One region of the Brevibacillus schisleri genome, then DNA from elsewhere that is predicted to be linked to it. Evidence: riboswitches for the same ligand, from Rfam matches in the RefSeq annotation. Region 1 holds a riboswitch; each other region holds the start of a gene.
What was found. A riboswitch is a leader RNA that binds a small molecule or an ion and turns the genes downstream of it on or off. The one in region 1 is predicted to bind cyclic di-AMP.
Positions count from the first base shown of each region.

Region 2: linked by a shared signal. The riboswitch ahead of ACUUHJ_RS02400 (quaternary amine ABC transporter ATP-binding protein) and the one ahead of ACUUHJ_RS03635 (CAP domain-containing protein) in region 1 are both predicted to bind cyclic di-AMP.
Region 3: linked by a shared signal. The riboswitch ahead of ACUUHJ_RS05625 (C40 family peptidase) and the one ahead of ACUUHJ_RS03635 (CAP domain-containing protein) in region 1 are both predicted to bind cyclic di-AMP.

Region 1 covers NZ_JBVNDM010000001.1:688,648-691,976, forward strand. The annotation lists gene ACUUHJ_RS03625 (sensor histidine kinase) at 1-543, shown strand, start outside; gene ACUUHJ_RS03630 (hypothetical protein) at 669-1,316, shown strand; gene ACUUHJ_RS03635 (CAP domain-containing protein) at 1,446-2,033, opposite strand; cyclic di-AMP (ydaO/yuaA leader) riboswitch at 2,041-2,198, opposite strand; gene ACUUHJ_RS03640 (aminopeptidase) at 2,446-3,329, opposite strand, start outside.
Region 2 covers NZ_JBVNDM010000001.1:447,632-450,960, forward strand. The annotation lists gene ACUUHJ_RS02390 (ABC transporter permease) at 1-329, shown strand, start outside; gene ACUUHJ_RS02395 (ABC transporter ATP-binding protein) at 326-1,381, shown strand; cyclic di-AMP (ydaO/yuaA leader) riboswitch at 1,552-1,698, shown strand; gene ACUUHJ_RS02400 (quaternary amine ABC transporter ATP-binding protein) at 2,092-3,318, shown strand; gene ACUUHJ_RS02405 (ABC transporter permease) at 3,302-3,329, shown strand, end outside.
Region 3 covers NZ_JBVNDM010000001.1:1,112,146-1,115,474, forward strand. The annotation lists gene ACUUHJ_RS05620 (response regulator transcription factor) at 1-653, opposite strand, end outside; gene ACUUHJ_RS05625 (C40 family peptidase) at 868-1,389, opposite strand; cyclic di-AMP (ydaO/yuaA leader) riboswitch at 1,394-1,533, opposite strand; gene ACUUHJ_RS05630 (LiaF transmembrane domain-containing protein) at 1,853-2,257, shown strand; gene ACUUHJ_RS05635 (PspA/IM30 family protein) at 2,322-3,017, shown strand; gene ACUUHJ_RS05640 (class I SAM-dependent methyltransferase) at 3,112-3,329, shown strand, end outside.

The sequences.
Region 1 (3,329 bases):
ATTGCTTTTACCAAGTCGCATCGATTGGAAAAGCTGATTGATGAGCTCTTCGAAATTACGAGAATGAATTACGGCATGGTTACCATCGAGCAAAAGGCCATTGATTTGAGTGAATTGCTTGTCCAGTTAAATGAGGAGATGTATCCTTCCTTTGAGAAAAATGAGCTCGTCGCGCGGTGTACGGTTGCTGCTCAATTAGTGATCGTGGGAGATGGGGAGCTGCTGGCACGCGTATTTGAGAATATCCTGACCAACGCGATACGCTACGGGGGCGATGGCCAGTTTATCGATTTGAACGCTTATCGTGAGGGCGATGAAGTGGTTGTGCAAATCATGAATTACGGCGACCAGATACCTGAGGAGGCGCTGCCGCATATTTTTGAAATGTTTTTTACAGGCGACAAAGCGCGAACGCATCAAGGAGGAGGCACAGGACTCGGCTTGTTTATTGCCAAAAATATCGTCGAGAAGCATCGGGGAACGATTTCTGTCCAAAGTGATTTGATTCATACGTGTTTTGAGGTCAGGTTGCCGTATGGATGAAATGATGGCAAAAGTAAAAAAATGGAGATGCTTCAATGTCTCCATTTTTTTATTTCATAATTCATAGAGATTTTAAAAAATGGTATAATATTCCTGTATCGAAGTGAATTAACTTTGGGGGAGTTATGAATAAATACACATGGACATTGATAGGTGCGCTAATTGTTGCTGGAATATCATCAGCTACTTGGGCTGGGGCTATTAACCAAGGGGATAAGGAAGCATTACAGGCATATAAAAATATGGAACAGGCACGTAACCAAGAGAACTACCCCTTAAGCAAATCGAGTAGGAATGTAACCCTGTCAAACTTTTCGATTCAGGGAGCTGTTTTACCAGAAGCGGATAAAATACGTAACTATAACGATACGAATATGCAAGGACTACTATCTTCAACGGATGAAAAACTTTCGTTCATTATGGAAGAGGATGAAGTAAAAGGTATCGTTATAGCAACAGATACAGAGCCAATCATGGCTGGTGGTGAAAAAACTGGTCCTGAATTGTTTGACCTTTACGAGAACATGAAAAATACACTCGGGGAAGATGCAAACATTACGTACTTTAGTTATTCAGGTGGGTTTATCTTCGTTGCAACTGATAGGGAAGGTGAGGAAAGCTTGTGGCTCGATCAACGTGCTTCTACATTTTTAGATCTCCCTTCGCACAGGCAACTCAAATCTGGAGAAGTTGTAGAAAAAATTCGAGAAGGTGCGGAATCGGTGGTTGAAGAAAAGACAAACGAACTAGAAATGGGAAGTAAATCTGAATAAAGCGTATAAAGCTAGCTGTTGGCTTTTCACGGAGATTGATAGATGTTCAAAGGCCACTCCAGACAAGGCTGGGAAAAAACAAGAAAGCCGGGTCCCCGCTAGAGGACTCGGCATTTATATCTAATTTCATTATCCGATGAATTCTTGTACCCAGTATCCATTCACAAAGCCTACACCGATTTTGGTGAAGGAAGGATTCATGATGTTTTGACGGTGTCCTTCACTGTTCATCCATTGGTTCATGACTTCCTCAGCGGTGTGTTGACCCATGGCGATGTTCTCACCCGCGGTCATAGAAGATACACCGAATTGTTTCATCATGTCAAATGGAGAGCCATACGTAGGGCTTGTATGGTCAAAGTAGTTGTTGTTGGACATATCAGTCGCTTTTGCTTGTGCAACTTTGTTCAGGGAAGCATCCAGTTCCACTGGCTTCAGACCTGCTTTTGCACGCTCTTGGTTTACCAAATCAGTTACTTGCTTCCCAACAGAGGAAGCATCCACTTGTTGGTTAGCTTGTTTTACTGGCTGTTGAGCTGGCTGCTGTTGATTCGCTGGTGCTGCGTAAGGTGCTTGCATTTGCGGTTGGACAGGTTGCATATATGGTTGATATCCGTATTGCGGACATGTGGTAGCGGCAGAAGCTGTGTTAGAAAAGCCGGAAAGAACAAATCCCAATCCCAATGTTGCGATTGCAATAGTACCAAGGCGTTTCATATTCACATCGTCTCCTTTTTTTGGCCTACGAGGTTAGTTGACGGATTCGGATTGAGGAAACAACCCTACGCACTTTGGCGATTCACCCCATGCAGATCTCTCATCTGCAAGTAAAAAAGATCCCCCGCACTTCCATTCGAGAGGAAGTTTCGGCTGTTTTGTTTGGCATGACCTAGAATAACAGAGATTCACCGGTGAAAGAAACCCGTAAAATTTGGTAGGATTAATAAGAATATCTCTTGAATGAAGCAAGCCTGCTGCTCGGCCAAGTCGTCGAATATGAGGTGGCCAATGTGTTCAAGCCCGCTGACAGTGTCGCCTCACAGCATCAGTCTCATACTTTATTTTCTCTGAACAATAGAAAATGGGCTAGGGAGCCTCATTCCCTAACCCATTTTTTCATTCATTGCACTTAAATCAAATTCTCCGGGTTCAAGCCTTCCAGCTCTGGCAACACAAAGCGCCCATCTTTTCTGATCAGCACATCGTCAAACCAGATTTCGCCGCCGCCGTATTCAGGGCGTTGGATTTGGACCAAGTCCCAGTGAACGGAGGAGCGGTTGCCGTTGTCTGCTACTGTGTAAGCATTCCCTGGCGTGAAGTGGAAGCTGCCCGCGATTTTTTCGTCAAACAGGATGTCCAGCATCGGGTGGAGGATGTGCGGGTTGAAGCCGATCGCGAATTCTCCGATATAGCGTGCGCCCTCGTCCGTGTCGAGGATGTCGTTCAATGCTTTCGTATTGGAGCTGGTCGCTTCTACGATTTTGCCTTCTTTGAAAGTGAACTGAACATCATTGAAGGTAATGCCGTTGTAGATCGATGCGGCGTTGTAGAAAATGGTTCCTTCCACGGAATCACGTACAGGAGCGGTGTATACTTCGCCATCCGGGATATTGCGTTTGCCGTCACATTTGATGGCATTGATTCCTTTAATGGAGAAGCGCAGGTCCGTTTTTGGACCGACGATGCGTACGCGATCAGTGCGCTCCATCAGCTCTTTCAACGGAGTCATGGCAGCTGACATTTTCGCGTAGTCCAGATTGCAGACGGAGAAGTAGAAGTCCTCAAAGCTCTCGAGACTCATTTTGGACAGCTGCGCCATCGACTTGTTCGGGTAGCGCAGTACAACCCAGCGTTTGTTCGGAACGCGCTCGTTCGTATGTACAGGTTGATACAGGACGCGAGCGTAAATGCCCATTTTGTCTTCTGGTACGTCAGCATACTCGTTGATGTTGTCGTAAGCGCGGATGGCGATGTAAGCGTCCATGTCCTTCATCCGGTCATATTCGTATTTTG
Region 2 (3,329 bases), 240 kb from region 1:
AGGTGGGCAAGGAAGTAGAAGAAGCAGCACGGATCAATGGTGGGCGATTTTGGACGAGGTGGTCCCGGATTTTGCTTCCGCTCTATGCACCGGGAATGGCAACAGGCTTGTTTCTGGTGTTCCTGACAGCATTTACTGAATTGACAATATCATCGCTTCTGTGGTCATCCGGTTCGGAAACGATCGGTGTCGTTATTTTTAGCTTTGAGCAGGCGGGATCAACGACTCATAGCACGGCCCTTTCTTCGTTGATCGTAGTGGCCATCCTGCTGGCTTTGACAATTGGCGGTTTATGGAAGCGATATTGGCAACGGAGGGTACAGGGATGAACAGTGCAAGAGTGAAGGGCGTTTCCAAAAAATTCGGAGATGTGACGGCGCTCCACCATCTGGATCTACAAATTGGACAAGGGGAATTCGTTGCTTTGCTCGGGCCGAGCGGTTGCGGAAAAACCACACTGCTTAGGCTATTGGCAGGTTTTGAATCGCCTACCAGCGGAGAAATCTGGATCAATCAAGAGTGCGTAGCGGACCAGGCAAGAAGAAAGCCGCCAGAGGAGCGGCGGATTGGTATGGTGTTTCAGTCATTCGCACTTTGGCCGCATTTGACTGTCTATGAGAATGTGGTGTTTCCGTTGCAACATCAAAAGCACGTGCCTGCCGCTTACAAAGATAAACCAAAGGCACGGGTGGCACAAATGCTGGAGATGGTTGGTCTCGGAGGAATGGAAGAGAGATTTCCCAATCAGCTCTCTGGTGGACAAAAGCAGCGTGTTGCTCTGGCGCGGGCCATCGTATTTAACCCTACGCTGCTTCTGATGGACGAGCCATTGAGCAGTCTCGATGCAGAGCTGCGTATGCAAATGCGCAAAGAAATCCAATTTATTCACCGCGAGCTGGGTACTTCCATCGTCTACGTCACACACGATCAGTCAGAGGCACTAGCTATGGCGGATCAGATCGTCGTAATGAAAGGCGGGAGGGTGGAACAAGCAGGTAGCCCGCATGATATATACTATTCGCCCCAATCTCCTTTTGTCGCCAAGTTTGTGGGACGGGCCAACTTCTTAAAAGGAAACTGGTCTTGCCCCAATACCTTTCTGTTGGAGAGGCAAGGAGAGCCAGCGGTACCGATTGCCGTTTCCCGAGACTTTTCTTCCTTTCATGCTCAGCAAATATTGCCGGTTCGTCCCGATCAATTGAAGCTCGCAGCGTGGCAGCAAGGAATGGAAGGCGTTGTCGGAAAGGTATCTCATGTGCAATTTCAGGGGCGAGAGCTGCTTTATTCGATCCGGGTCGGGGAGGATGACTGGGAGGTTGTCACGGACATCAGTCAGCGCTTTTCCTATGAGGAGCGTGTATGCGTAGAGGTTTGTGTGTAAAAAGGGAAAGATAGCCAAGAGATTCTTCAATTGGATGAGCATGAACCATCTAAATCAATGCGACTCATTAAGAAAGGCGCTATTCTGTTTGATTCAACGAAAACGAACGTTCACAATAACTGGAAGCGAGCGTATAATCAAAATCACAATCACGATCAAATAAGCAACAAAACACAATACGGCCTAGTTCCGATATTCTCGGAAGCGGGGGAACCAATCTTTTGGGGTTAATCCTGAGTGATCAGGAGGGATGAGGAAATGTCTTCTCTGCCATCCTACCCGTCAGCTAACCTCGTCGGCCAAAGCAGGGAAGGTCATGGATGGATAAAGTCTAGGCATATAGTGCGCAACAAGGGGATTCCTTGCGGGCGTGTGATAGGCCGATACAGGCTTTTTCTTTGGGACCTTTGTTCTGGAGAAAAAGAATGGATCGGCCTATTTTTTATGGAAATACCGACGAGCAGCTTACGCCGATACAACGTGAAGGGAATGGTGTGGATCGCTGAGAGGCAGTCGGTACGACATAAACCGCTGACAATCGAAATCAGGAAGACAGAGTACAGGGAGTCCTGAAAATGGACGCCAGGTATTACGTAAGCCTGCGGATTTTCAACACGAGTAAAAATCAAGCGTGCCTACTTGGTTTTGCTGGAGTGTCGAAACTTCGCGGGCTTTTTCCATTTACGAAAAAACGAAGGATGAGGGATATCATGTCCAAAATGAAAGTCCATCAACTTACAAAAGTGTTCGGCAAGCAGCCCGAGCTGGCCTTGAAGCTGCTGGCGGAAGGACGTACAAAAGAACAAATTTACAAGCAAACCGGCCAGTCCATCGGTGTCAATCAGGTCAGCTTTGAAGTCGAGGAAGGTGAAATCTTCGTCATTATGGGCCTGTCAGGCAGCGGCAAGTCCACCTTAATCCGACTGTGTAATCGACTGATTGACCCAACGAGCGGAAGCATCGAGATCGATGGGGAAGAGATCGTGGACATGAAGGCAGCAGCTTTGCGTGAGGTGCGGAGGAAGAAGCTCGGGATGGTTTTTCAAAATTTCGCCCTGTTTCCGCAGCGGTCGGTACGAGAAAACGTGGAGTTTGGTTTGGAGATTCAGCAAGTACCGCCAGGACTCCGGCAAGAAAAAGCACGGGAAGCACTTGCGCTCGTTGGATTAACCGAGTGGGAAAATGCGCACCCGGATCAACTGAGCGGAGGGATGCGCCAGCGGGTCGGGCTGGCGCGGGCATTGGCTAATAATCCAGATATTCTCTTGATGGACGAAGCGTTCAGTGCACTGGACCCGCTCATTCGAAAAGATATGCAGGATGAGTTGCTGGAGCTTCAGATGACGATGAAAAAGACGATCCTGTTCATTACGCATGACTTGCATGAGGCGTTGCGACTGGGCGATCGGATTGCCTTTATGAAAGACGGGCAGATCATTCAGATCGGCCGCCCTGAAGAAATCATGGCAGACCCCGCGGATGAATTCGTGCGGAAGTTCGTGGAGGATGCCGACCTGTCCAGGGTGCTCGTTGCTGAAAATGTGATGAAACGGGCAGAAGCAATCACGCCTGACAAAGGGGCCCGAGTGGCGCTGCAACTCATGATGGATAATGGTGTGTCCAGCTTGTACGTCGTGGACAAAAAGCGCACACTGCTCGGATTGATTACGGCGTATGACGTATCACTCGCGATCAGTACGGGAGATTCGCTGGAGGCAATCATGAAAACCGACCTCCCTACCGTTTCGCCTGACGCACGTCTGCACAGCTTGTTCCCGATGATGGCAGACCTGCATGTCCCGATTGCGGTAGTGGGCGAGCAGCAGCGTTTGTTGGGTGTCATCGTAAAAGGAGCGGTGCTAGGCGGGCTGGTAGGCAAAGTCAATGTACAAGAGCATCAGAGAGCAGAGGTGATGAGTGATGGACGTCGTGCCTAAGCTACCGATTG
Region 3 (3,329 bases), 420 kb from region 1:
TCCAGCTTCTCACGGAGGTTTTTAATATGGACCGTCACTGTATTGAGGGAGCCATAACCATATCCCCAAACACGGTCATAAATTTGCTCTCTTGTAAAGACGATGCCCGCATTTTCTGCGAGGAAGGTGAGCAGTTGGAATTCCTTGGTAGAGAGCTCGATCTTTTGGTTACATACATATACGGAATACGTTTCTTTATGAATTTCCAAGTCCTTGAATTTCAAAACCGTAATTGGAGAAGAGGCTGTTTCTTTCTCAGGCTGCTCTTCGGTATGCTTGCGAATGCGCTCATAGCGACGAAGGTGGGCACGAATGCGAGCGAGCAGCTCTTCTGTATCAAAAGGCTTCGTGATGTAATCGTCTGCGCCGATTTCGAAACCGACTACCTTATCTACCGCTTTTCCTTTGGCACTGAGAAACAGTATAGGCAAATCCCACTCACGGCGAATTTGAGAGCAGAGCTCGTAGCCACTCATGTTGGGCATCATAATATCCAAAAGGATCAGGTTGGGACGCTCACCTTGGCTGAGCAACGAGAGAGCATCTTCTCCGCTTTCAGCAGAAGAAACGCTGAAGCCCTCGTTCTCCAAAATGTCTTCTAGCAGTTCAATAATCTCCAGATTGTCATCGACAATTAAAATGTGATCTTTCACCGGAACAACCCCCAGTTACTTCTATTAATAAGGAATACCATTCAAAGAATGGGTCTTGTCTATCATAACATGCTTTGACCTTATCAGGGGAAGAAACCCCGTAAGTTATTAAGTTGTTCTAATATGTGAGGGTACCTCTTTAGACCAGGTACTAAATTTCGTCAGAAAAAGCCAGAGACGTAGTGTCCCTGGCTTTTATTATTTTGCCGAATGACTATTTTTTAGCTGGTTTTTCCGGCAACGATGCAGCTTGCACCGCTTTTTCCTTATTCGGAGTTTCTGCTTTCGCTAGAACAGGAGCATTGAGACGCTTGGCGCCTACATAACGCTTGCTCCAGTAGTATGGATCGTTCAACTTGGTGTTGACGACTCCACGACCAGATTCCGAGTGCACGAATGTGCCGTCTCCGATGTAGATACCCACGTGAGAAATGCTGCGACCGTTCGTATTGAAGAATACGAGATCGCCTGGTTGCAAATCTTTTCTGTCTACCTCTGTACCTAATTCGTACTGGGAAGCAGAATTGTGAGGCAGGTCTACACCTAACGCATCAAATACGTAGCGCGTGAAACCGGAGCAGTCAAAGCCCTTTTTGGACGAGCCGGAAGATTTGTAAGGGGTACCGTACAAGTCACTGACAACTTCATGGAGAGTATTCTCCTCAGCAGCCTGTGCAGCGCCTGCCCCCATAGCAAGTAATCCAGCCATAAATAAAGATAAAACCATCTTGCGCAAAAGAAACTGCTCCCTTCGTGAGCCTACGAGGTTAGCTGAAGGGTTCGGTCGAAAGGACGCCCTAGGCTGCTAGGAGTAGCAACCATTCACCCCAAAAACGTGGTTCCCCCGTTTCCGCTAAGCGGAATTCGGCTATTTTTCGATGTTTTTTTACACGCACTCTTACTAAGATTCTACGCCAGTCCTTTTTTTCCTTCTTTTTATCTGTTCATTCACATATTCGTCACAAAGATACCGTCAAATGCTGTAACGTTTTCGTTCGACAGTGCAAGCCGCCCTTCGACGCGGGCTTATTCCTGCCTTGCGGGAGAGCTCGTCCGATTAAGGCAGGAAAATGTCTCCGTCCAAGGACGGAGGGAAAAACCAACCGCACGCCCGTTATGGGAAGCCTATACCGAGGGCTACAATAAGGGCATAACGTTCCACAAGCACCACATGCAAAACGAATGGAGGTAAGCGAGTAATGAGCGAACGGTCTGGCAAAGTACTACTCGGGCTGGTTCTGCTGCTAGTCGGTGGGTTGGTTCTTCTCGATCTGGTGGGGATCGATATCGGAGACTTGCTCGGGTTTATCATTCCCGGCGTGATCATGATATACGGTGCCAAAAAGATCATGGGACAAACCGGTTCACGTTTTTGGGGAATCCTGGTCTTCCTATTCGGGTTCCTGATGTTGATTGGCAAGCTTGACCTACTGTTTCACGCGCTTCTGGCCATTGGGGTGATTTATCTGGGATATCGCTTACTGCGTCCCAGCCAAGAACCTAAACAAGCGCCACCTGCTTGGGAGCGTGAATGGGCCCAAAAAGTATTAAAGGAAGATACGCTGGACACTTGGGAGAGAGATGTAAGAAGACGCCCACAGTAACGCCAATGTCGCAAGAGTCTTTTGGATGAACAATATGATGTGATATGATGAGGAGGAAAAAATAATGAGTATCTTTAAACGTTTGCGTGACCTGACAGTAGCTTCGGTAAATGATGCATTGGATTCGATGGAAGATCCGGTAGTAATGCTGAATCAATATATGCGTGACATGGAAGTAGAAATCGGACAAGTTGAAGTAGCGGTTGCCCGTCAGGTTGCACTGGAAAAGAAATTCCGTCAGCAATTGGACGAAGCCAATGCTCTGATCGAAAAACGTGATCGCCAAGTCAAGCTCGCCTTGACTGAAGGAGAAGACGAGTTGGCTCGTCGAGCACTCGCTGACAAGAAGCAGTACGAAGGCCGTGCAGCGGAATATGAAACTCTCTACCTGTCAGCATCCGAGGCAGCTACGCAAATGCGCGAGAAGCTGGCTGAGCTGAAGGAAGAGTTCTATAAAATGCGTGCGAAAAAGTTCACACTGATGGCACGTGCACAAGTAGCTCGTACCCAAAAGCAAGTCAATCAAGCAGTTGTCGGTATCGGCAATCAGTCCGCAGGCCGTGGCTTCGCTCGCATGGAAGAGAAAGTCATGCGCATGGAAGCAGAAGCGCAAATGAGCGGGCAATGGCGTCAAACGAACCGCGCTTGGGAGAACGCTTTGTCTGAACTGGAAAAGGATGATCTCGATGCAGAACTTGCCAGCATCAAAGCATCCATTAAGGAAGTGAAAACACCGGTAGCCAAACCAGTACAATCCTAATTCAACAGGAACTGGGGGATAAGGTGTAGAATAGATTGTGTCAATTCGGCAGCCTGTGTACATCAGGCTGCTTTTCCCCTAGGAGGTACGATTCTTGCAGGACTTCTTGGTCTTTTTGCGGCGGTTTATCGCTGAGCCTGGACGCGTCGGTAGTATAATCCCCAGCTCTCGTTTTTTATGTGAGCAAATGTTGAAAAGCGTCGATTGGGCTTCAACCGATGTGATCCTGGAGCTGGGACCTGGTACAGGGGCATTTACCCAAACGATCTATCAGCGCTTGCATCCCGGCACACAGTACGTGCTCGTGGAACG